DNA from 2 places in the Desulfofundulus sp. TPOSR genome. Region 2 is predicted to be linked to the other one. Evidence: riboswitches for the same ligand, from Rfam matches in the RefSeq annotation. Region 2 holds a riboswitch; the other holds the start of a gene.
What was found. Region 2 has a riboswitch for cyclic di-GMP ahead of G7K71_RS14295 (hypothetical protein). Riboswitches for the same ligand answer to the same signal wherever they lie in the genome.

Region 1 (11,443 bases), on a different contig from region 2:
GATGGTGAGTGGTGATCCCAGCCAAAGGCTTTTTTCTTGATCGGGTATGGCGGACGGTTACCGGCTATGATGGGCAATTGGTCACCATACTCGAGGACATTACGGCCCATTTTCCCGGGGGGGCCATCACGGCCCTGGTGGGGCCGTCGGGTTCGGGTAAAAGTTCCCTGCTGCGCCTTTTAAACCGGCTGGATGAACCCAGCCGGGGCAGGCTTTACTGGCAGGGCAAACCCCTGGAAGGGTATCCCGTGCGGGAACTGCGGCGTCAGGTGGGCATGTTGTTTCAAACCCCGGTCCTTTTTCCCGGTACTGTAGAAGAAAATCTCCTTTACGGTCCCCGGGTTACCCGCTCGGCCCCGCGCGTAGAGCCGGCGGAGTTGCTGGAACAGGTCGGGCTGGACGGCACGTTCTTGCGGCGGGAGGTAAGCAGCCTTTCCGGTGGCCAGGCCCAGCGGGTTGCCCTGGCCCGGGCACTGGCCAACCGGCCGGCGGCCCTTTTGCTGGACGAACCCACTTCCGCCCTGGACCCCGAAGCCCGGGAAGAAATCGAACTGTTAATTATGCGACTGCAGCGGGAAAATGCCCTCACCGTGGTGTGGGTAACCCACGATGCCGCCCAGGCCCTGCGGGTAGCCCAGGTGCTGGCCGTCATGCAAAAGGGGCGTCTTACGGTCTGTGGTCCGAAAGAAGATTTCATGCGCGGCGAGGTCGATCCCTGGGTGCGCCAGTTCTTCCAGGAGGGCCGGCACACCCCGCACGGGTGCTGCCGGCCTGAAAAGAGGTGAAATCCCTTGACCGATGCAGCCCTCTTATCCACCCTGGCCCTGGTGCTGGTGGCCATGCTTTTGTCTTTGTGGCAGCAGCTGCGCCTGGAGCGGGATTTGCTGGTGGGGACGGTCCGCACCTTTTTGCAGTTGCTGGCCATCGGTTATGTGCTGACCTTTGTGTTCCGGCAGGACCGCTGGTATTTTACCGCGGGGGTATTGTTGCTGATGACCCTGGTGGCCGCCCATAATGCGGCCGGAAAGGGCAAAAAGATCCCGGGGATATTCTGGCGGGTGATCCTGGCCATTGGGCTGGGGGAAGTGGTTACCCTGGGCCTGATGCTCTCACTCCACATCATCGAGGGTAGCCCCCGCTTTGTCATTCCGGTGGCGGGGATGATCGTCGGCAATGCCATGGTGGCTGCCGGCCTGGTGCTCAACCGTTTTCAAGCCGACATCCGCCAGCGAAGGCGGGAGGTGGAAGCCGCCCTGGCCCTGGGGGCATCTCCCCGGCAGGCGGTGGAAGGTGTGCTGCAGGCGGCTATTAAAGGAGGGATGTTGCCCACCATTGATTCCATGAAAACCGTGGGGCTGGTTACCCTGCCGGGGATGATGACCGGCTCCATCCTGGCCGGGGCCGATCCCCTGCTGGCGGTTAAGTACCAGATCATGGTTATGCTGATGCTCAGCAGCGCCACGGCCATTTCCAGCATTGCCCTGGGGTTTACCCTTTACCGGGCTTATTTCAACCAGGCCGAGCAGCTGATCATACCGGGTAACTCTGCTCGGCCGTGAGCATTTCCAGCCACCGTTTTAGATAAATGGGCAGGATAAAGTTCTTTTTCACGTGTTCCCTGGCGTTTTGCCCCAGTTTTTCTGCCAGGGAGGGGTCGCGCAAGATTCTAACCACCGCCCGGGCCATTTCTTCGGTGGTGGCGGCGGCCAGCCCGGTCTCTCCGTGAATTATCTGCACCGTAATGCCGCCTACGGGGGAAGCTACCACCGGGCGGGATTTCCACATGGCCTCGGTTACGGTCAGCCCGAAACCCTCTCGTACTGATTTCTGAACCACTACTGCGGCAACCCGCTGCAGCACATTAATTTCCAGATCGCTGGCGGGAGGGAGCTCCAGAATAAAGATGTCCGGGTCACCGGCGGCTGCCTGGCGTACTTCCTGGAGCACCTGGATGCCCTCGGGGTCGTCGGTGGCTCCGCCCCCCGCCAGCACCAGGCGGCATAGCACTTCCTGCCGCACCAGGCGAAAGGCCTGGATAACCCCCAGCGGGTCTTTGAGGCGGTCAAACCGGGAAATTTGCACCACCAGGGGTAGATCATTGGGTATCCCCAGTCGCTCCATAACAGCATCAATTTCTTGTGCCGAAACCTCCCGGTTTTTTTCGGCCAGGGGGTCAATGGCCGGGGGCATGAAGTATTGCCGGTGACCTAAATTCCGGGCGTAGGCCTGGATATGATAGATGGCGGCGTCACAACGCCTTGCCCAGGGGCTCAAAAAATCCCACACCTCCCGGTTCACGTCTACCGGATCAATGTGGCAGTACCACAGCCAGCGACCCGGGTGGCCGGGACGGATTTCGGCCAGGCCCAGGGGCTGCTGATCGTGGAGAATGACAAAGCCCGCCCGGGGGTCTACCAGGTCGTAGTTTTCCCGGGATATGCGGCGGTAGGTGTCCAGCATGGCGGGCGTTATTTGCACGGGCACGCCGTGAAAGGCGTTGTGAAAGGTTTTGGTCACCCGGAAAAATTCTTCATCCCCCTTGATGACGTCCCAGCGCACTTCCAGGCCCGCTTCCTCCATCATGGGCACGAGGCGCTTTAAAATTTCCGCCACCCCGCCCCCGGTAAGGGTGGAATTAATGTGCTGGACCCTGCACCCCTTAAGCTGCCGGGCCAGCTCGTAAATTTCTTCAATGAGTTGTTCACCAACAACAACCTGATAATCCCTGATACCGGCCATGAATAACCCTCTTCCTCTGCAGTTTTTCCTAAAACCCCTAGTATATTCGCCCGAAAAAAATTTTTTCCTCCACCTGCTCTGGTTAGTGTGGAGGAAAATTTTTTGCGATGGTTCTAGGTAGTTAAGTTGAAATTTCAGCGTGAGCAGCTTTCACTTTTACTGCGCCTGCAGGCCGGCCAGCAGGGCCGGGCCGGCGCTTGTACCCAGCCTGGCAGCCCCGGCTTCGATGAGGGCCAGGGCTTGTCCGGTGGTGCGAATGCCCCCCGAGGCTTTTACGCCCATTTCCAGGGGGAGGTTTTCCCGCAATAGCCTCACGTCTTCCACCGTGGCTCCGCCGGGGCCAAAACCGGTGCTGGTTTTTACATAATGGGCGCCTGCCTGACGTACCAGCCGGCAGGCGGTAATCTTCTCCCCGTGGTTTAAGTAGCCTGTTTCGATAATCACCTTGACCAGCCCCCCGGGCAAAAGGGCGGTCACTGCCTCAACCACTCCCCGGATATCGGCCACGACCAGGTCATGGTTTCCTTCCTTCAAGGCGCCAATATTTATGACCATGTCCACTTCCCTGGCGCCGTTTCTGACGGCCTCTTCAGCTTCCTTCTTTTTTACGGACGGCGTGGTTGCCCCCAGGGGGAAGCCAATCACCGTGCACACTGCCACACGGGAACCGGCAAGTATTTTCGCGGCATATGCCACATGGGCGGGATTAACGCATACGGCGGCGAATCCTTCAGCCATCGCCTCAATACAAAGTTGCCGGATGTCCCGGGTGGTGGCCGTGGGTTTAAGCAGGGTATGATCAATCATGGCGGCCAGCTGGTTTCTGGTCAACCGCCAACCCTCCTTGTGAAATTACTATTATTTAAGTGAACGGGTGCCGGGGAATTACTGGTTGCCTGTTGTTACCGTGGTTTCTATTTTGAGCTGCCTTTGCAGCAGGTTTGACAGCAGGCTCAAGGCCAGCCCTACTGCCAGCGTGCTTACCAGCACCAGAGTGGTATTAAATTGCAGCCAGGCCACCAGGTATGCTGTGGCAATGACAATGGAAAGGATCATGAGGGGAAAAGCTACTTTAAAGAAACCCAGGAAGCTGATGGGCGTACCCCTCTTTTCAGCCATGCCCACCACTACCACGTTGGCCGAAGCACCGATGATGGTGCCGTTGCCACCCAGGCAGGCTCCCAGGGAAAGGGACCACCACAGGAAATTGAGGTTTTCTATGCCCCCCAGGCGGCCCATGTCCTGAATTAAAGGAATCATGGTCGCCACAAAGGGGATGTTGTCCACAAAGGCCGAGGCCAGGGCCGAAAGCCAGACAATCAAAAGGCCGGCCGGGAGGAGTTCTCCCCCGGTAACCTCCAGGGCAAAATGGGCGATGGTTTCAATGACCCCTACTTCTTCCAGCGCTCCCACCAGGGCAAACAGGCCGATAAAGAAGAAGATAACCGGCCATTCTACGGCGTGCAGGGCATGTTCCGGGTCGGAACGGGTGATTACCAGCAACAGGGCCGCCCCGGCCATGGCGATCACCGAGCTCTCCAGGTGCAGGAACTGGTGCAGGGCAAACCCGGCAATGGTTAAACCCAAAACCCAGAGGCAGGGTTTCAGCAACGCGGCGTCTTTAATTTCGTCCCATTCATTAAGCTCCAGGATACTTTTTTGATTCTCAGGGTTTGTAACCAGGTCCCGGCGGTAAATGAGGCGCAGGAGGGAGATGGTCAAGACATAAATTACAACCACCACCGGGGTAAGGTTAATCACAAAATCCATAAAGCCGAGCCCCACGGCGCTGCCAATCATGATGTTGGGCGGGTCTCCGATCAGGGTTGCCGTTCCCCCAATGTTGGAAGCGATAATTTCAGAGATTAAGAAGGGCAGGGGGCTTACCTTTAGTTTGTGGGCGATGGCAAATGTAACGGGCACGATGAGCAGTACCGTGGTCACATTGTCCAGCAGGGCTGAAAGTACAGCCGTGACCAGGGCAAGGGCGGCCAGGATGCGCAGGGGCTCCCCCCGGGCCATTTTGGCCGCCTTGATGGCCAGGTACTCAAAAACTCCCGTTTCACGGGTAACGCCCACGATGATCATCATGCCCGTTAAAAGGCCGATGGTGTTCCAATCGATGTAATGGACGGCCAGTTCCGGGGTAATAATGCCGGCCAGTATGACTATCGCCGCACCGCAAAAAGCAGCCACGGTACGGTGAATCTTTTCCGAAATAATTATAGCATAGGTAAGTAAAAAGACGGACGTAGCTAAAATAACTTGCGTTTGAGGGGTCAAATTTCCCATCTCCTTTCTTTCATATTGTTTCGACAATCGTCCGGTCTTACTACGTTTAAGGAAACCACCTCCGTTGAACATAAGGATGTGACTAATTTCAGGCAAAATTAAAGGGGGGTAGTCAAGTGACTACCCCCCCCGGCAGTCGGTACCGTTGCAGCCTGGCGATCATAGTCCTGAAAAGGACCTTAGACCCATGGCTTTAGCGTCCCGGGCTTTCACCCGGTTTGCCCAACCCGTAAGCACCGTATTCTTTTTGCTTTTACCTGGTGCAGTATTTATTATAGCTGATCAATCCCTGTGGAGGCAATAGGGATTTAATTATGTTTCTAATAATGCAGGTTTTTTCCACTATAACGTAGAAGATCCTGCAATAAAGATTGTCTTTGGGGGAGGTAGTGGTTGGCATGAAAATCCTTCTGGCCGTGGATGGTTCGGAGAATTCAATGCGTGCTGCCAGACAGGCTTTGCGCTTAAGTAAACTAAACCCGGAAGTTGCAGTAACGGCTTTATATGTGGGGCCTTCCTGTTATAAACTTTTCCCCGAACCCGGAGTATGTGCCTGGCTTCAGCAAAAGGAGCTGGATCAAGAAATAGAAGCCCGCGCGGAAAAAGTCTTTGCAGCAGTAGAAAAAATTTTTCGGGCGGAAGGCCAGGCCGTAGCCGCCGCGGTGGAACGGGGAGACGCGGCCGAAGCCATCTGTCGCCTGGCCGCAGAGGGTCAATTTGACCTGATCGTCATTGGTAGCCGCGGTTTTGGCGATATTAAGTCCCTTTTCCTGGGCAGCGTGAGCCATAAGGTGCTGCACCTGTCCCCCTGCCCCGTAATGATCGTCAGGTAAGTGAAAAACGATTGTAGTTGCCCGGGCTTATGCTGAGAAAATTAGAGGGGAATTTCTTTAAGAAGGCTTTAAGAAGGCTTTAAGAAGGCGGTTGTGAAAACACACGAGATGGGGGGTCCCGGGGTATAATATAAGAGCATTTTGATGCAGGAGGGGAAATTGATCATGTCCACGATACTCTCCCTGGTGAGGAGCCGGTACTCCGTAAGACACTATAAACCGGATCCGCTGCCCGAAGCATTACTGGATCAACTCCTGGAAGCGGCCCGCTGGGCTCCTTCCGCCGGGAATCTGCAGCCCTGGTTTTTTTACGTGGTGATCCGGGAGGACAAAAAAGAAGCCCTGGCACAGGCCGCTTTAAATCAACGTTTTATAGTCCAGGCCCCTGTGGTGATTGTGGTTTGCGCGGAACCGGAACGCTCGGCCCGGGTTTACGGCGAGCGGGGGCGGCGACTTTACTGTATTCAGGATACGGCCGCCGCGGTGCAGAATATTCTGCTTACCGCAAATGCCCTGGGTCTGGGAACCTGCTGGGTGGGCGCTTTTGACGAGGAACGGGTGAGGGAGTGCCTGGGCATCCCCGCGGAGCTTGTACCCGTAGCTATTATTCCCGTGGGTTACCCGGCCGACGACCCGGCCCGGAGGCCCAAGAGGAGGGAAATAGAAGAAATTGTGAGTTACATTTAGGCCACCGGCCGGGATTTCCGGCCGGCTTTTTTGCGAAGCGGTTATACATTACCTGTAAATCTTTTGCGGATATAACGTACCCTTTTTACGTCCGGCATACGTTCTGCCGGACCAAAGAGAAGGCTGTTGGTGGGACAGGCGGTAACGCAGGCCGGCTCGAGCCCGGCATCAATCCGATCTTTGCAGTAGTCGCATTTCACAGCTACACCTTTTTCTTCATCCCATTGGGGCGCACCCCACGGGCAGGCCATAATGCAGCTCCGGCACCCCACACACAGTTCCTGGTCAATGAACACAATGCCGTCCCTGGGGCGTTTCTGGACGGCCCCAACCGGGCATGCCTGCACGCAATAGGGATCCTCGCAGTGGTGGCAGGCTGTGAAAACATACGTTGCCATTGCTTGACCGCTTCTGATAACAGGGCCGACCGCAGCAACCTTATTCGGCTTAGGCCCTACACCGAGCCCCTTGTTTACTTTGCACTGCACTTCACAGCTGCGGCAGGAAATGCATCTTTTCTCGTCCTGGTACAGGTAATACTTGCTCATTGATTAGCCTCCCAACAATCGCTTTGTAATATTGACTATAGTTCGATACTTTTATTAGATAACCTTCTTTAAAGCATTATTTTTATTTATAAATAATGGTAGACTTTGACCGGATTCACCGGTCAAAAAAATAAACCCCGCTCTTTTGCGGGGTTTGTTAGATATCTCAAGCGGGCCTGTAAGGCCGGCTACACTTACATAATCCATCGAGCCAGCTTATCGGGATCCACAATGCTGATAGTTCTTCCTTCATAAGCAATGCTTTTTTCCTGCTTGAAGGTGTTCAATAGTGAAGTTACCGTCTGCCGGGAGGTTCCCACCATATTTGCCAGTTCTTCGTGGGTAAGCTGCACGCCCAGTTTAATGCCGTTTTTGGTTTCCACGCCGCAGCGTTCGCCCATTTTTAACAGGGCCAGGGCCAGTCGTCCGGGAGCTTGCCAGCAAACCATCTCGTGGATAATCTGTTCCGCTTCCCGCATGCGTACTCCCAGTAATTTGGCAACTTTAATCGCCAGAAAAGGATGGGCGCCCATTAGTTCTTCAAATTTGTTCTTACGCAAAACCACCAGGCTGACATTGCTGATGGCACCGGCAAAGCAGGTACGTTCTCCTCCCCACAGGGCTTCGGCCAGACCCATCAACTCCCCGGGACTGCGGATACTGCCTACGGTAACCCGGCGGCCGTCGGCATTCAAGCGGTAGATTTTTACCCAGCCGCTTTCCACCAGGTAGACCCGGTCGGCCGGGTCACCGGCGGCAAAAATGACGTGCCCCTTCGGATAGTGCACCGTAAATCCCGCCTGGCGAATAATTGCCCTTTCCACTTCATTTAATGCCGCTATTTCCAGGTGCGGTAGTGACATGCCGTCTATCCCTCCCGGTAAGAAAGGGTCGATTGACAACCAACTTATTAGAAAATTCTTGGAACTATTAAGCAACAAATACTCACAACGCAAAAGGGAAAGTTAACACGTTTAGCAATTATTATATTCCCCCTTCTCCATTCCTGTCAATGGTGGTTGTGGGAAGCCTGAAAAACCAGGAATTGGATGGTGTGGTCTTTATTTTTTTGAAATTTTGTTTAAAACAGTGTCGTGAGCATGACATTATATTGTCTTCAAGATGACTTTTAGATTGTCATGCTCCTGACATTAACATGTTAATACATTGATTATATTTAATTATAACACATGAAAGTATGTCTTATTTTAAAAATCCATTGGGGGGAGGTGAATTTTTATTCAACACCTGTATTAAGGGGGTGGTCCCACAGTACATTAAAGTTTTGATCAATGTTTTCATACCCCGATCATTCATGCGTGATTGTGAACACATGCCTTTTTAGCTGTTTAAGTAATAGGTGCGTGAACTTATAAGGGTTTTCATCACTAATTACGGGGGAGGATTAAATGAAGAAGGGAATTATCAATAAAATTGCCCTGGCCACCCTGCTTTTGATGCTGGCCGTTCTGGCTTTGGGCGCCAGCGGCGTGGGGGCGCAGCAGGAAACAGTGGTGGGCAGTGACCTCGGCTTGAAGGGAAAACTGGGTGAAGCCATAGCTAAAGCCCCGGTGGGCACGGGTAAGGGGCAGATCGATCCCGATGCGCCCAGGGGAGCCTTCGGCATTCCCGGAGCGCCTAAGATCAACTACCTGGTGGCCATCCTGTGGGCCATCTGGGTGGGCTGGATCTTCTCCACTGTGGGTGCATTCGGCGGCATTATGGCTGGAGTAGGCCACATGACCGTTTACGGCCTGGGTGACTGGGTAAAGCCTTTTAAGAACACCGCACCCCAGTTGAACAAGCTGCTTACCGACAGTATCCGTACCTCCAACCAGTGGCTGGTTGGTTTGTCAGCACTTTTAAGTACCATTAACTATTTAAAAGCCAAGCGTCTGGCCTGGCCCCTGGGTATCGCCCTGGGATTGGGTTCCATTGTGGGGGCTGTGGCCATTCCCGCTCTGACCGGCGGCAAGGTGAGCTTCAGCCAGTACCAGGGATGGTTTGGCCTTTTTGTCTTTGTGGTGGGCGGCGTTCTTTTATATGAAACGACCCCCCGGGGGCAGGCCAGCAAGAAGGCGGCCAAGGAGGCGGCCAAAGCCTTTGAGCAGAGCATCAAAGAAAAGAAAGAAGAAGCTGCCCAGGGGATTACAGTTACCCAGTGGAGTCTTACCAACATTAAGTTTTCCTTCTTCGGCGTGGAGTTTAAGTTCAACCCCATCTGGGCCTTTGTGGGCGGCGTGGTAATCGCAGCCATTTCGGCCTTCCTCGGTGTGGGCGGCGGCTTTTTGTACGTACCTTACCTGACCAGTATTGTGGGCCTGCCCATGTTCGTGGTGGCCGGCACCTCGGCCATGGCCGTTCTGGTGAGCATGATGACCAGTATCACCACCTACATCACCGTAGCCGGTGCCGCCATGGACTGGGGCATGATCGGTGTGGAATTAATCGGCGTATTTATTGGTTCCATGATTGGCCCGCGCACCCAGAAGTATATCCCGGACATCTGGCTGAAGAGATTGTTTGTCGTTCTCGCTTTTTACGTCGGTCTTGGTTACTTCAGCAAGGGATTCTTCGGGAAAGCCTGGGTGCCGATGTAAGATTCGCTTAACAAATATTCCGCTCCAGGTTCCCCGGGCTGTTCCCGGGGAACCTGGAGCAACTACCTGAATAAACGGGGGCTTGAAGTATGGGCCTTTGGGAACTGGTGGATCAGGTCCTAATTATGTTTTACAAAATCAGCGGCCATCCGGTTTTTGATTATTTTCTGGGTACATTCCTGGTGGCACTCCTGGCGGTGGTCATCGGGGAATTCACCATCTCCATAGTCTTTCTGGTGAACAAAAACCACCTGGACCGGCTGAACACCCGGCTGGCGGATCTGCAGCAGCTATCCCTGGCTGCCTTAAAACTGGGGGATAAGAAGAGCTATGACGCCTGCAACAAAGAGGCCAACGATGCCTTTGGCCGGGCTTTCTTCAATATGTTTGGCCTGTCGGCGGCCGCCCTGTGGCCCGCTTTCTTTGCCCTTGCCTGGATGCAGCAGCGTTTTGCCGGCATCGGCTTTCCCATACCCTTTACCGGCCTGGCTGTAAATTATGTGTTTACTTTTCTCATCTGCTACATCCTGGCCCGCATGTTTTTCGGCCGGGTGAAAAACCGGCTCCCCTATTTCCGGGGCATACATCGGATGCTGATGGCTTATGAAGAAAATTCCAGCAAAAGCTAGGTTTTTATATAAGATATCCCTGCTGCTGTCAGCGGCAAAGTAAATATCCAATAACTCCGTTAAAAACTTATTTTATGGAGGCTTCCCTCATGGAAACTGTCTACAGCATTTGTTTCATGTGCACGGTAAGATGTCCCATAAAAGTAATGGTGGAAAATGACAACGTCAAGCTGATTGAAGGCAACCCCCACGTTGCCGGCATTGAGGGCAGCATCTGCCCCAAAGGCGCAGCCGGGGTCAGCCTTTTAAACGACGACGAAAGACTCAAAAGGCCCTTAATCCGGACCGGCCCCCGGGGTTCCGGGCAATGGCGCGAAGCATCCTGGGAAGAAGCGCTGGACTACGTGGCGGCAAAACTGGCGGAAGTCAAAGAAAAATACGGTGGGCGCAGCATTGCCCTGGCCGAAAGAGCTCACCTGAACTCCCACATCAGCAAAACCTTTATGAAGGCGCTGGGCTCTCCCAACTACTTTACCCATGATTCCTGCTGCAAAGGTTCCCTGAACACCGCCTTCCGGACTTTGACCGGGTATACCGACGCTCAGGTGGGAGTGGACCTGGGGAAGGCCAAACATGTGATCCTTTACGGCCGCAATATTTTTGAATCTTTGGAACTCAAGCCGGTCAAGCAACTGATGCAGGCCCTTGACAGCGGGACCAAACTCACCTACATCGACCCCAGGGTAAGCGTTACGGCCACAAAAGCCCACAAATACCTCATGATCCGGCCCGGAACGGATCTGGCCTTGAACTATGCCCTGATGCACGTCATCTTAAAGGAAGGCCTGTACGACAAGGAATATGTCAATCGCTGGGTCCTTGGCTTGAAGGAACTGCAGCAGTTCGTCGAGCCCTACACCCCGGAATGGGCGGAAAAAGAAACCGGCATTCCCGCTTACGAAATAGTTTCTTTAGCCCGTGAGGTCAGCGAGGCCAAACCGGCGGTGGTGTTCCACTACGGGTACCGCTGTGCCCACTACCTCAACGAAATCTATTTCCGAAGGTCCATTATCATGCTGAACGCCCTCATGGGCAGCATTGAAGCTCCGGGAGGACTCTTTTTCAAGAAAGGCGCCAGGGATGCGGGTAAGAAACCCCTCAACAAACTAACGGAT
Region 2 (11,443 bases):
GCCACTTTAACCTGGGAAGGACGCTTTTTCCACTGCTATCTACCCAAAGGGATCTGGGCGGAACTCCGGGGGTACACCCAAAACCGCCACCAGCAAAAGGCCAAACTAAACGCCGCCCAGAACAACCTGGTGGCGATCCTGGACGAGCGCTTTCCCGAATATCCGCAGGTTTTTAAGAACCTTCTAGGGAAAGCCTCCCTGTACATCCTGACCCACCGGCCCTTCCCGGCCGACCTAAAACAGCTCACGACAGAAGAGCTGACCGCTGAACTTAAGGCAGCCAGCGGCGGGAAAGTGGGTCAAAAACGGGCCGTTCTTTTACTGGCTGCCGCCAATGAATCCATCGGCGTGCCGGAAGGTTTAGATGCTGCCCGTCTGCGCCTGACCCAGTGCCTGGAAGAAATCTTCTTCTGGCAAAAGCAATTGCTCCAAACCGAAGCGGCCATGGAAAAGGCCCTGGCCAAAACCGGCTTAGCCGAGTACCTTTTGAGCATCCCCGGGATCGGAGTCGTCACTGCCGCCAGCTTCTTAGGGGAAGTGGGGGATTTCACCCGGTACGAAGACTGGCGCCAGATCCGCAAACTGGCCGGTTACAACCTGACTATCAACCAATCCGGGGATTCCAAAAAAGGGGTTACAAAGATCTCCAAGCGGGGCCGGGCGGGGTTGCGGAGCATCCTCTACCAGGCTGCCCTGGTCCTGGTGGCCAAAAACCCTCAGTTTAAAGCGCTCTACCGTTACCTGGTGACCCGGCCGCAAAACCCGCTGAAAAGCAAGCAGGCCCTGGTAGTGATCGCCTGCAAACTCCTCCGGGTAATGTTCACCTTAGCTAAAGAAAAACGCCTGTACGACCCGGAGAAGGTTTTGGGTAGCTACCGCCGGCAGCAACTGGCGGCCTAGAAGGCTTGTGGATATGCCGCTCGTATGGACTTGCGGGAGGCCTCCTGCCACTTAAGAGGAGCCTGGAGGTTTAGGCATGGTTTATCTTCCGCCTGTCCACAGGGTCCACACTCGCTTGGACAACGCTAAAGCGTTGCCCACATATCCACAAGCCCGACGGCGTAAAGGAATCATCATGAGGCAAAAATCTTGGGTGGGGGAAACCGAAAAAACCTCCGTTAGGGCATGACCCTGCTTCTGAGTAACGGTGCCCCACCCGCCCCCATTATGCTGAACGAAGGAATGTAAGGGCATTGACCCCGGGAGACATGATAGGGTAAGCAGGGGGCGAACAGGTGGGTTAGACCACCCAAGATAAATTTTAAAAATGGCAGATTGAGTAAGCTTTTTAAAGTATCAATGAAAAATATTGAGATAGGAAGATTATCCTATAAACCCGGGGATTGTGCCAGGTGGGTAGGATTTGACGCTTACGGCGAAATACTCGACATCGAGAGTGTCCCTGTCGGGGACTCCGTGGTGGTGCTCGCGGCGACCCAGGACGGGCTGCTCCGCATGGAGTACCGGAAACAGCAGGAAGCTGAAACCCCGGAACAGCAACCGGAAGAGGAAAAGCAGGAAGAGGGACGGCAGTCCGATGAGATGGTAGTCCCACCTGTTAAGTTTGTGGTCGGGCAGAAGACCTATCGTGTTGGCGACCGGGTGTTCGATATGGACGCAGAGGCGTTCACCGAAAACGGCCGGACTTATGTGCCCGTCCGTTATTTGGGAGACGCCCTGGGCGCGGAAATCAAATGGGACGGGGCGACCCAAACGGTGACACTGGTCAAAGACAACGTAACCGTAAAGCTCGTGGTAGGGAATAAGGCCATAAATGTCAACGATCAGCCCAAGCAGATGGACGTAGCCCCGCTGGTCCGCGGGGGCCGTACCTACCTCCCCGCGCGCTATGTAGCCGAAGTGTTCGGGTACAGGATGGGCTGGGATCCGGCAGCGCAGACCGTGAGCGTGACAAAATAGCCAGCACTGAACCGGTCGGCAGGTAAGTCTTTTCGAGGGCCGGGTGCTCCTTTTTCCAGGGTGCCCGGCTTTTTTATTTTTGGGGGACTTTTTTCCTGTGCCCAATCCCTCCGGATAAAAGCAAACGATTAATTGGTGAAAATCCCGGTTTAACCGGACCTTTCAGAAGCCCCCTCAAAAAAGGAAGACATGCCGTACTATGAACTTAGGAGGAATCCCCACCAAAGGCAAACCCGGCGAAAGCCGGGGGCGCAAAGCCAAGGGGCCTAAAGCGGTTGACCCGCTACGGCAGCCCGGCTGCTGGGGAAAGGAAAGCAAATTTTCCCCGGTGGCCGGCTGTCTTAGATAAGGAGGTGGTTACTGGGGAAGCAAGGGTCAAGCGGAAACAACATTTCAGAAAAGAATCAAAGTTAAAGGAGGCAGCGATCTTGAAAGCGATCCGGAACAGGAAACTCGTGTGCGTTATCCTCACACTGTGCCTGGTATTGGCACTGGCCTTCCCCGCACTGGCGGAGGAGACCCAGGTACAGGTTCAGCCCCAACCACAAGACCAGGTAACCGTGACTGACAGCGTATACCACAACCTGCCAGCGGACCTGGTGACAATGGTTAACGGGCTGAACCTGGAACAGCTTAAGGAACTGGCGGTGCTGGTTCACCAGAGAATCAGGGAACAGAACCAGCTCAACAAGTCCAAGATCGAATTTGCAGGTGTGGTGACCGCCGTCTACGGCGACACATTCACTGTAGTGAAAGGCGGCAAAAACGGCAATGTTACCGAAACTTTCACCATCACCCCGCAGACGCTTATCAAAGGGGAGGGAACGCTGAAAGGGACAACAGAAATCAAGCAGGGGATGATGGTTAAAGTCAGGGCTACCACCGATAAGCAGGCGCTGGAAGTGCACCTGATCCCGGGCAACAAATACAGGGCAGACAAAGAAGCGAAAAAGCCTGGGAAAAACGGGCAATCATCCCGCCCTGCTTTTAAGCCAAAAGCTGAATATAAACACTAACATGTAGCTGGGTGCCCTTTTTCCGGGGGTGCCCGGTTTTTTTTATTTTTTGAGTCCAAGATGAAAGGGGGGAAAACAGGTATGCGCAAAGTCGTAGCTTTGCTGGTGCTGGCCGCCTTCGCGGTGGTTGCCCTGGCGGTACCGGCGTTTGCCGGGTCTATCGGTCAGGTGCCGCCGTCCGGCGAAGGAACTGTAACCGCAGTCGGGAAGGTGGTGTATTCCACCGTCGAGAAGCCGCACTACGAACTGGTGGTTCCCGGGCCGATGTACATGCCGCCTCTACCCGGGTCAGGAGTGAAGCCTCCGGTACAGTACGACCGGACATACATCCTGACGGGTCCGTTCGACTTCAAGGCTTACGAGGGCAAGCTGGTGCGGGTGACGGGCCAGGTTTTCAGGGGACCGAATTTCTACATGCGCGGGCCGGTTCTGAAGGTCACCAAAATTGAGCTGTTGAAATATCCTGTGCCGGTACCCAAACCGGCGCCGAAGGTTCCGGTGGTCAGGCCGGTGGGCAGGTAGTTTTCCGTGGGCCGGGCACTCCTTTCCGGAGGTGCCCGGCTTTTTTATTTTTAAGTCCACGATGATCGGAAAAAGCAATACGAAGCCCTGTACAGGCAGATCGAAGCAGAAAACGCCCACTTGAAGAGCTTCGTTACCGACTGTCCGGGAATGAACTTTTTGGCACACTAAGGGTTTCATTTTTCGTTCCACGATGTATATAAGGAGGCGTGCATGATGGCAATTCTTGAAAACAAAGGTTCAGTTACAAGTATTTTAATGGAAGAAGGAAGTCAACGCAAATTAGTGAAAGTACTCGCGTCTATGATACTTTTAGATATGTTGTCTGAGGAAAGAAAAAACTTAGAAATCATGAGAAAAAAAGAAAACCATCAGCCAAATAAACTCTTTTTTCATTATAGTGCCAAAGCTATTGGTGATGTTTCAGTAATTTAAACAAGCCACCAAAATTTAAATCTATGGTACTGTCAGTTATTTGGTATCCTTTAGGTATTTTGCCATTAACCTGATTTTCTTTCCCCGCCCTTCTCCGGCCAGCATGGTCAAATCGGCTTACACCCCGGACGCTGTAGTCTACGCCTAGTCGGACGCCCTGGGAGCGCCGGGCGGGGCTGTTCCGAAAGTGACAGTGCGCCGCCTCTTCAGTAATACCTACGCCACCGTCGAGTCCGAAATGTGGGCCGTCGATGTTGACTGCGAAGCCTGGTCCCTGGGTCTGCTGAGAAAGCTGGACACCCTTCTGGAAGAACTGGTGAAAGCCGGCCTGGACCCGGAATTCTGCGGGGCCTGAAGGTTTACGTTCTGCCCGCATATGGTCTGGCCGTCCGGGGCAGACGGAAAAGCCGGGTTATGCCGTCACGGGCTTCCACAACCCGGGGACAAACGAAATCGCCGAAAGATCCGGTGGTCAGTTAGTTTTTCCGTGGGCCGGGTGCTCCTTTTTCCGGGGTACCCGGCTTTTTATTTTTTTGAGGGCCTTTTCCTGTACCCAATTTCCCGGGGAAAGGAGGAAAGCGGTTTCGATCCGGCGGGCGCGGGAGAAGGGTTAAGGACAAATCTCGCAAAGGAGGTATGTTTTTCACCATGCTCAAGCTAGCGAAAAGAATCCGCAAAGTTTCTCGCAACCAGGGAGGATTTACTTTAATTGAACTTCTGGTGGTCGTGGCGATCATCGCCATCCTGGCGGCAGTATTACTGCCCAAACTCTTAGGTTACACCAACAATGCCCGCGTGAGCCGGGCGATGGGCGACCTGGCGTCTATGCGGAGCGTAATCGAAGCGTGGGCGGCGAATGAAGGTCAGGGTTCTTACCCGGATGGAGACGGTGCACCGGATGAAAGCAAGAGGATTAGCGTGGTGCTTAACGACAAGGGTATCCGGTGGGGTGCTGACAATGGTGGGATAGCGGATCCGTGGGGTCAGCCGTATGTTTACTATGTTAAAACAGACAACAATAATAACATCATCGGTTACGCTATTGTATCTCACGGACCTGATAAGACCTTGGGCGGTGGCGATGACGTTTATGTAAACGAGCACACCTCGCCCGAGAAAGGCGATACTAATTGGCTTAACGAACAAGGATACCAAGAATTTTCGCAATCGAAGTAGTCGGGTTGGTTAACTAATATGTCAGGTTAATGGAGCGAAAAGCCGGGCATTTCAGGAAAAGTGTCCGGCTATTTCTCTTTTGAGAACCCAATTTTTTGGATGGGAGGAGGGAATAGAGAAAATTGATTGAGAACAGGCAGGTGAGGGCCACCACCGACGGGGAGGTGCTGGTGGTCCACCTGCTCCCGGCGAAAAAGGCCGAGGCGGTGACGAAAGACAAGTGCAGAAGAAACCCGTCGACGAGAAGCCGCGCCGGTAGCTCCGGCGTCAAACGGCGCTGGGCACCCTTTTCAGGGGCGCCCGGCTTTTTTGTTTTTCAGGGGTTTTTCCCTGCGCCCAGTCTTTCCGGCAGGAAGGGGGGAAGAGATGCTAAGTCCGGAGACGCGGGGAAGATACCGAGAATCTTCGAGAGGAGTGGTTTTTCACCTATGTTCAGCCTGGCAGAAAAGATCCGTAAAGTTTCACGCAATCAGGGTGGTTTCACTCTGATTGAACTTCTGGTGGTCGTGGCGATCATCGCCATCCTAGCCGCCGTCCTGTTGCCCAAGCTGCTGGGGTACACGAATAACGCGCGCGTGAGTCGGGCGATGGGCGACCTGGCTTCCATGCGGAGCGTAATCGAAGCGTGGGCGGCAGACGTAAGTGGAGGTCAGGGTTCTTACCCGGACGAAAGCAACATCGCAACTGTGCTTAACGACAAGGGTATCCGATGGGGCGGAATAACAGATCCGTGGGGTCAGCCGTATGTTTACTATATCAAGAAGGAAGGCAACAATATTACAGGTTACGCTATTGTGTCTTACGGAGCCGATAAAGCTCTTGGCGGCAATGACGACGTTTATGTATGCGATCATACCTCGCCCGAAAAAGGTACTACCGATTGGCTTGCCGAACAGGGATATGAGGAAGCCTCGCGCTCGAATGGGTAATCTGGGGAACATATTACAAGCTATAGAGACGGCGGAAAAGCCGGGCATCGTTAGGAAAGAGTGCCCGGCTTTTCTTTTGTCGCTCGAAAAGTCGAAACTTTGAGCAATTTGGAGGTGCTGGTATTGAAAGGTGATGTATTGTCAGGAAACAGGGCAATTACGGTGGTTTTGGCCGTCCTCCTGTCTGTTCTGTTGATGTCTTTCTCTCTTGTCCCTGCTTCAGCGGAGCCGAAATACAAAGCCCGCTTCGTGATCGGCAGAGCGTCATACGAGGCAGACGGCTGTATGCGGGCGATGGACGCCGTTCCGTTCATCGAAAATGGACGAACTTTCGTGCCGATACGGTACCTGGCTTACGCCCTGGGCGTGCCGGAGAGTAATGTCCTCTGGGATGGGAAAATGAAGGCCGTGACTCTGATCTTGCAGGGTGTCACCGTGGAGATGGTTATTGGGAGTAAGACCCTACTTGTCAACAGAGACCCCGTGCAGATGGACACAGCTCCGGTGATCAGGGACGGTAGTACCTACCTGCCTGCCAAGTTCGTGGCGGAAGCGTTCGGGTTCAGGGTGGAGTGGGACGCGGCGGTAGGGGCAGTGCTGGTTTTTGCTCCTGAGGAAGAGAATCAGGGACTGAATGCCTGTGACAGGCATTGGGCTGTTTATTATGGCTACCCGTCTTATGTGAATGGTTGCGGGGGAGATGTTGACCGGGCCGCGAAGGTCTTTGAGAATTTCAGGGTTGTTGTGATGGCTGTCTGGGAAAGAACGCATCCTGATTACCGGAAAACGGTTCAAATCATTGAAAGGCTCCGCGGGAAGACAGACTTTTACGGTTATGTCCCTCTGGGACGTGCTGGCTTTACGGGAGAGACAAAAGAACTAAGTTTGGAAGAAATAAAGGCAAGAGTGGACTCGTATTTCGAAATGGGGTGCAGAGGCGTATTTTGCGACGAAGCGGGGAACGATTACGGTGTTGGTGACGAGTTGAGGAATGCGGTGGGGCGTTACATTCATTCCAAGGGAATGAGGGTGATCTGGAACGCCTGGGAACCAGTGGATCTGGCAAATATGGCATGCTGGCAGGACGGCGACGGCTGGTGTGCCGAGAGTTTTCTCGTCAAAAATGGGGTTTTTACTGATGGTAAAGATGAATACAGGAAATACAAAGATATTAGAGACATTGAAACCAAGAAAAAAGTAGATATACGGGTGTATGTCCTTTCGACGGAAACGGCGGGACACAAAGAATTTTCCTCGGCAGAATCTTTGAAAAAACAAATGTACGCATGGTGGGGAGTATTGCTTTATGGTTACGATTACTTTCAATATACAGATATGTGGCATAGTGCATCAAACAACTATTTATACTGCTTCCGTCAACCAACGGATTACATAGGGAGACGTTATCTGGCAGAACCATCGCATAGTGGTACAGAATACAAAAGAAATACAGATGAGGGGATATTACATCTCGATGGGCGTTCGTATAGAGGGTGGTTTGAGAAAACAGGGCAGTAAACAAGCGAGGAGGCATCTTGTGTCGAATGATCGTGAAAGTCTACGTTTCGGGAAATTCCCGAGCGCTTGTTGTTCAAGCCGGGAACCCGGTCGAGGAGGTAGCCGTTGGTGGCAATGCCATCTGCACAATGAGTACCTTGGTACAGGGTTATATTTAGTCAACTAATGTATAACCTTGTATAGGGAAAATTAACCTCTTCGCCGGTCCAGAGCGGGGCACCTGACGTAACGCTGACTGCTACGACGACTTCGGCTTATTAACGGTTGCAGAAAAGCGGCGGTCTCTTTCTGGGGCTGCCGCTTTTTCTTTTTCAAGTGAGGTGGTTTTCATGCTCTACCGCGTGACGGCTTACGTTTCCGGAACTTCCAGGACGCTCGTGGTCGAGTCCGGGAACGCAGTGGAAGCGGCAAAACAGGTCAGAAAGAGGCTCGGCGAAGACAGGACGCTCATAACCCGCGTGGCCCCGGCGGGAAGGGAGTTTTCCCTGGAGGCGTTTAAGTTCTGGGACCGCGTGGGGCCGCGCGACCTGGAGCTGTTCTGCCGGCGGTTTCATGCCCTGATCTCGGCGGGCGTGACCACTCTCGAAGCCCTGGAGACCGTAGCTTCCCAGACGGAGAAGAACTCCCTGAAGAAAGCCCTCTTCCGAGTGGCGGACAACGTCAGGGAGGGTTTCCCCCTGGTGGCGGCGTTTCGGGGTTTCCCGCGCGTTTTTCCGGCGGTGTTCTCCCACACTGTAGCGGCAGCCGAAGAGTCCGGCGCGCTGGAAGAGGCACTGTTCTCTTTAGCCGCCCACTTCGAGAGGGAAGCGCGGTTCAAGGAGAAACTCCGCCAGGCCATGGCCTACCCAACGGTGGTCGCGTGCTTCGCTCTCCTCGTGGCGGTTGGGCTCTTCACCTTCGTCGTTCCGAAATTCGCGGCGCTTTTACAGAGCGCCGACGTGCCGCTGCCTGCCCTGACCAGGGTCATGATGAACGTCTCGGCGCACACGGGGCTGATAGCCCTGTTCCTGGTCGGTGCGTCCCTGGTCGGCGTCCCGCTGTTCCGGGTTTTGTGGCAGAAGGAGGGCGTCCGTTCCCGGCTGGAAGCAGTTTTCGTTAGGTTGCCGGTTTTGGGGAAGATCGTCTCCCGGGCCGCGGCGGCGCGCGTCTGCAGGTCGCTCTCCCTGATGACAAAGGTCGGCGTGCCGCTGGTGCGGGCGATAGAGGTCGCTCGGGGCGTGGCATCTTTCTCGTCGTTCCGGAAGGAGCTGGAGGACGCCGCTGAAGCGGTGCGCGAGGGGAAACCTCTGGCCGACGCGCTCTCCCGGTCGAGGTGGTTCCCCGCGACGGGCGTGAAGATGGCCGCCGTGGGGGAGAATTCCGGCAGGCTTTCCGAGATGCTCGACCAGTCGGCGTCGCTGTTCGAGACGGAGGTGGATTTACTGGTGCAAAAACTCCCCCCGCTCGTCGAGGCGGGGATGGTGGTCTTCGTCGGGGGTCTGGTGCTGCTAGTCATGCTGTCGCTTTTCCTGCCTATATTCTCGATGTATCAAACAGTGAAGTAGCGGGGCGGCGGGATCCGCCCCGCGCCGCTTTTGGGAGGGGGTGCTTGTTGTGGAAATGGTCTTGAACCAGCCCGCCCGCCTCGGCGAACTTCTCGTCAACCGGGGACTCGCGAAACCGTCCGATGTAGAGAAGGCCCTGGAAGTCCAGAAAGCAACGGGGAAGCGCCTCGGGGAGGCGCTGGTTTCCCTCAACGTCCTGACCCCGGACGACCTGGCTGAAGCACTTTCCGAGCAGCTCGGCCTGTCCCGCGCCCCGGAAGGGTTCTGGGAGAGACCTCCTTCCCGGGATATACCCGAGAGTCTCGTCCTGCGGCACCGGGTCTTCCCCCTCCGCGTTGAAAACGGGAAGCTCTACGTAGCCGTAGCGGACCCGCTGGACGTGCGGGCGGCGGACGAATTCCGGTACGCCACGGGGCTGGAGGTCGTACCGGAAGTGGCGACGCAGGAGGAAATAGACCGCGCTGTACGGCGGTGGTACGGGACGACCGATGTCGGGGAATTTCCGGGAGAAGAGGTGCCGGAGGAAGGGGACGATGCCGCGGAAGGCCCGGCGGCGAAACTAGCGGAGGACGTCATCGCGGGGGCTTTGGCCGAGGGGGCCAGCGATGTGCACATAGAGCCGGAGAAAAGCCGGACGGTAGTCAGGTACAGGGTAGACGGTACCCTGCGGGACGTGATGGAAGTGCCGAGGAAGATGCACGCGCCCCTGGTTTCCAGGATCAAGGTCATGGCGGGTATGGACATCGCCGAGAAGCGGCTCCCCCAGGACGGGAGGATCAGGCTGAAGAGGCCCCGCGAGGTGGACCTGCGGGTTTCGACCCTGCCGACCGTGGCGGGAGAAGCCGTCGTCCTGCGCATACTGGACCGCACGAGGACCGTCCCGAAGCTCGACGCTCTGGGGTACTCCGGAGAAAACCTGGAAAAACTGCGGAGGGCCGTGAAGATGCCCTACGGTCTGGTCCTTCTGACCGGCCCTACAGGTTCCGGCAAGACCACGACGCTCTACGCCGCGCTGTCGGAGGTCGTTTCCCGCGAGATCAACGTAATCACGGTGGAGGATCCACCGGAGTACGAGCTTCCCAGTGTCAGGCAGGTGGCAGTGAACCCGAAGGCGGGGCTGACGTTCGCCAGCGCTCTCCGGGCGATACTCAGACAGGACCCGGACGTGATCATGGTGGGCGAGATCCGCGACCCGGAGACGGCGAAAATCGCCGTGCAGGCGGCCATGACGGGCCATTTGGTGCTTTCGACGCTGCACACGAACGACGCGGCTTCGGCCCCGGTGCGGCTGGTCGACATGGGCGTGGAGCCGTACCTGGCGGCGTCGTGCCTTTTATGTGTCGCCGCCCAGCGGCTGGTGCGCCTGGTCTGCCCGAAGTGTGCTGAAGAATACGTTCCCTCGTCTGATTCCCCCGCCTGGGGATTTTTAAATGGTGAAAGGGTTTCTCTTCGTCGGGGGAAAGGCTGTCCCTGGTGCGGCCACACGGGCTACCGCGGGCGGACGGCTGTGACCGAAGTGATGGCCGTCACGAGGGGCATCAGGGAACTGGTCAGGAAAGGTGCTTCGGCTGACGAGGTAAAGACGCTGGCCGTCTCGGAGGGAATGGTCCTCCTGGGGGAGGAAGCGAGGAAAAAGGTTCTGGCGGGGCTGACCACACCGGAGGAGGCGATGAGGGTTGCGGCTTCTGCGGAAGATTAGCGACGAACGGGGCTTCACCCTGGCGTCGGTGGTAATTGCGGCGGCCGTTTTAGCTGTCGCAGCGTTCCTCCTGGGCGGCTTGATAGTCCGTTCTCTCCAGGACCAGCAGGCTTCGGAGGAAGGTTTCCGGGCCGTCTTTCTGGCCCAGGAGAAGGCCGAAGAACTGAAGTCCCTGCCGTTTGACCAGGTGGCTTCCGAGCCGGAGGCTGATGTGCCGGGCTGCCCGGGATTCAGGCGGTCTGTGACCGTGGAAGAGCTGAACCCTTACACTAAGCGGGTCACGGTGCGGGTTGCTTATCCTGCACGGGGCAGCAGTGACAGAATGGGGGTGCAGGAGCTGGTTTTCGAAAGGACGGTGGACTTCTAGTGTCGCGTTTTAAGAATCTCTTCAGGGACTCCCGCGGTCTCACGCTGGTGGAGACCGTGGCGGCCGCCGGCCTGATATTTCTGGTACTCATAGCCGCCCTGGAACTTTCCTGGCGCGTATGGGGTTTTGCGGCGAAGGGCAGGGAGAGTTTCAACGAGACGACTGAACTCCGGACTGCGGTCATGTGGGTGTCCCGCGACCTGCGGCGAGCGGAGGACGTGGACGATGCCGCTCTGGGCAGGCTGGTCCTGACGGTCAACGGAACAGCGGTAACTTACACCCTGGACGGGGACGAACTTACCCGCGAGGAAGGAGGT

Region 1: it holds a riboswitch for cyclic di-GMP, as region 2 does, so the genes downstream of both, G7K71_RS09555 (SLC13 family permease) here and G7K71_RS14295 (hypothetical protein) in region 2, are expected to answer to the same signal.

What each region holds. Positions count from the first base shown of each region.
Region 1 is NZ_JAAOEF010000002.1:210,767-222,209, forward strand. Features, by position in the region: gene G7K71_RS09535 (phosphate ABC transporter ATP-binding protein) at 12-785, shown strand; gene G7K71_RS09540 (ABC transporter permease) at 792-1,559, shown strand; gene G7K71_RS09545 (glycosyltransferase) at 1,531-2,739, opposite strand; gene deoC (deoxyribose-phosphate aldolase) at 2,896-3,570, opposite strand; gene G7K71_RS09555 (SLC13 family permease) at 3,625-5,022, opposite strand; cyclic di-GMP riboswitch class I at 5,175-5,264, opposite strand; gene G7K71_RS09560 (universal stress protein) at 5,430-5,864, shown strand; gene G7K71_RS09565 (nitroreductase family protein) at 6,030-6,551, shown strand; gene G7K71_RS09570 (4Fe-4S dicluster domain-containing protein) at 6,593-7,099, opposite strand; gene G7K71_RS09575 (Crp/Fnr family transcriptional regulator) at 7,294-7,962, opposite strand; gene G7K71_RS09580 (sulfite exporter TauE/SafE family protein) at 8,509-9,699, shown strand; gene G7K71_RS09585 (hypothetical protein) at 9,789-10,328, shown strand; gene G7K71_RS09590 (molybdopterin-dependent oxidoreductase) at 10,418-11,443, shown strand, end outside.
Region 2 is NZ_JAAOEF010000003.1:673,389-684,831, forward strand. Features, by position in the region: gene G7K71_RS14285 (IS110 family transposase) at 1-900, shown strand, start outside; gene G7K71_RS14290 (copper amine oxidase N-terminal domain-containing protein) at 1,276-1,920, shown strand; cyclic di-GMP riboswitch class I at 2,137-2,225, shown strand; gene G7K71_RS14295 (hypothetical protein) at 2,349-2,936, shown strand; gene G7K71_RS14300 (hypothetical protein) at 3,018-3,458, shown strand; gene G7K71_RS14305 (hypothetical protein) at 3,672-3,893, shown strand; gene G7K71_RS14310 (hypothetical protein) at 4,081-4,248, shown strand; gene G7K71_RS14315 (type II secretion system protein) at 4,530-5,069, shown strand; gene G7K71_RS19110 (type II secretion system protein) at 5,192-5,998, shown strand; gene G7K71_RS14325 (copper amine oxidase N-terminal domain-containing protein) at 6,122-7,516, shown strand; gene G7K71_RS14330 (type II secretion system F family protein) at 7,846-9,060, shown strand; gene G7K71_RS14335 (GspE/PulE family protein) at 9,116-10,759, shown strand; gene G7K71_RS14340 (hypothetical protein) at 10,737-11,126, shown strand; gene G7K71_RS14345 (hypothetical protein) at 11,126-11,443, shown strand, end outside.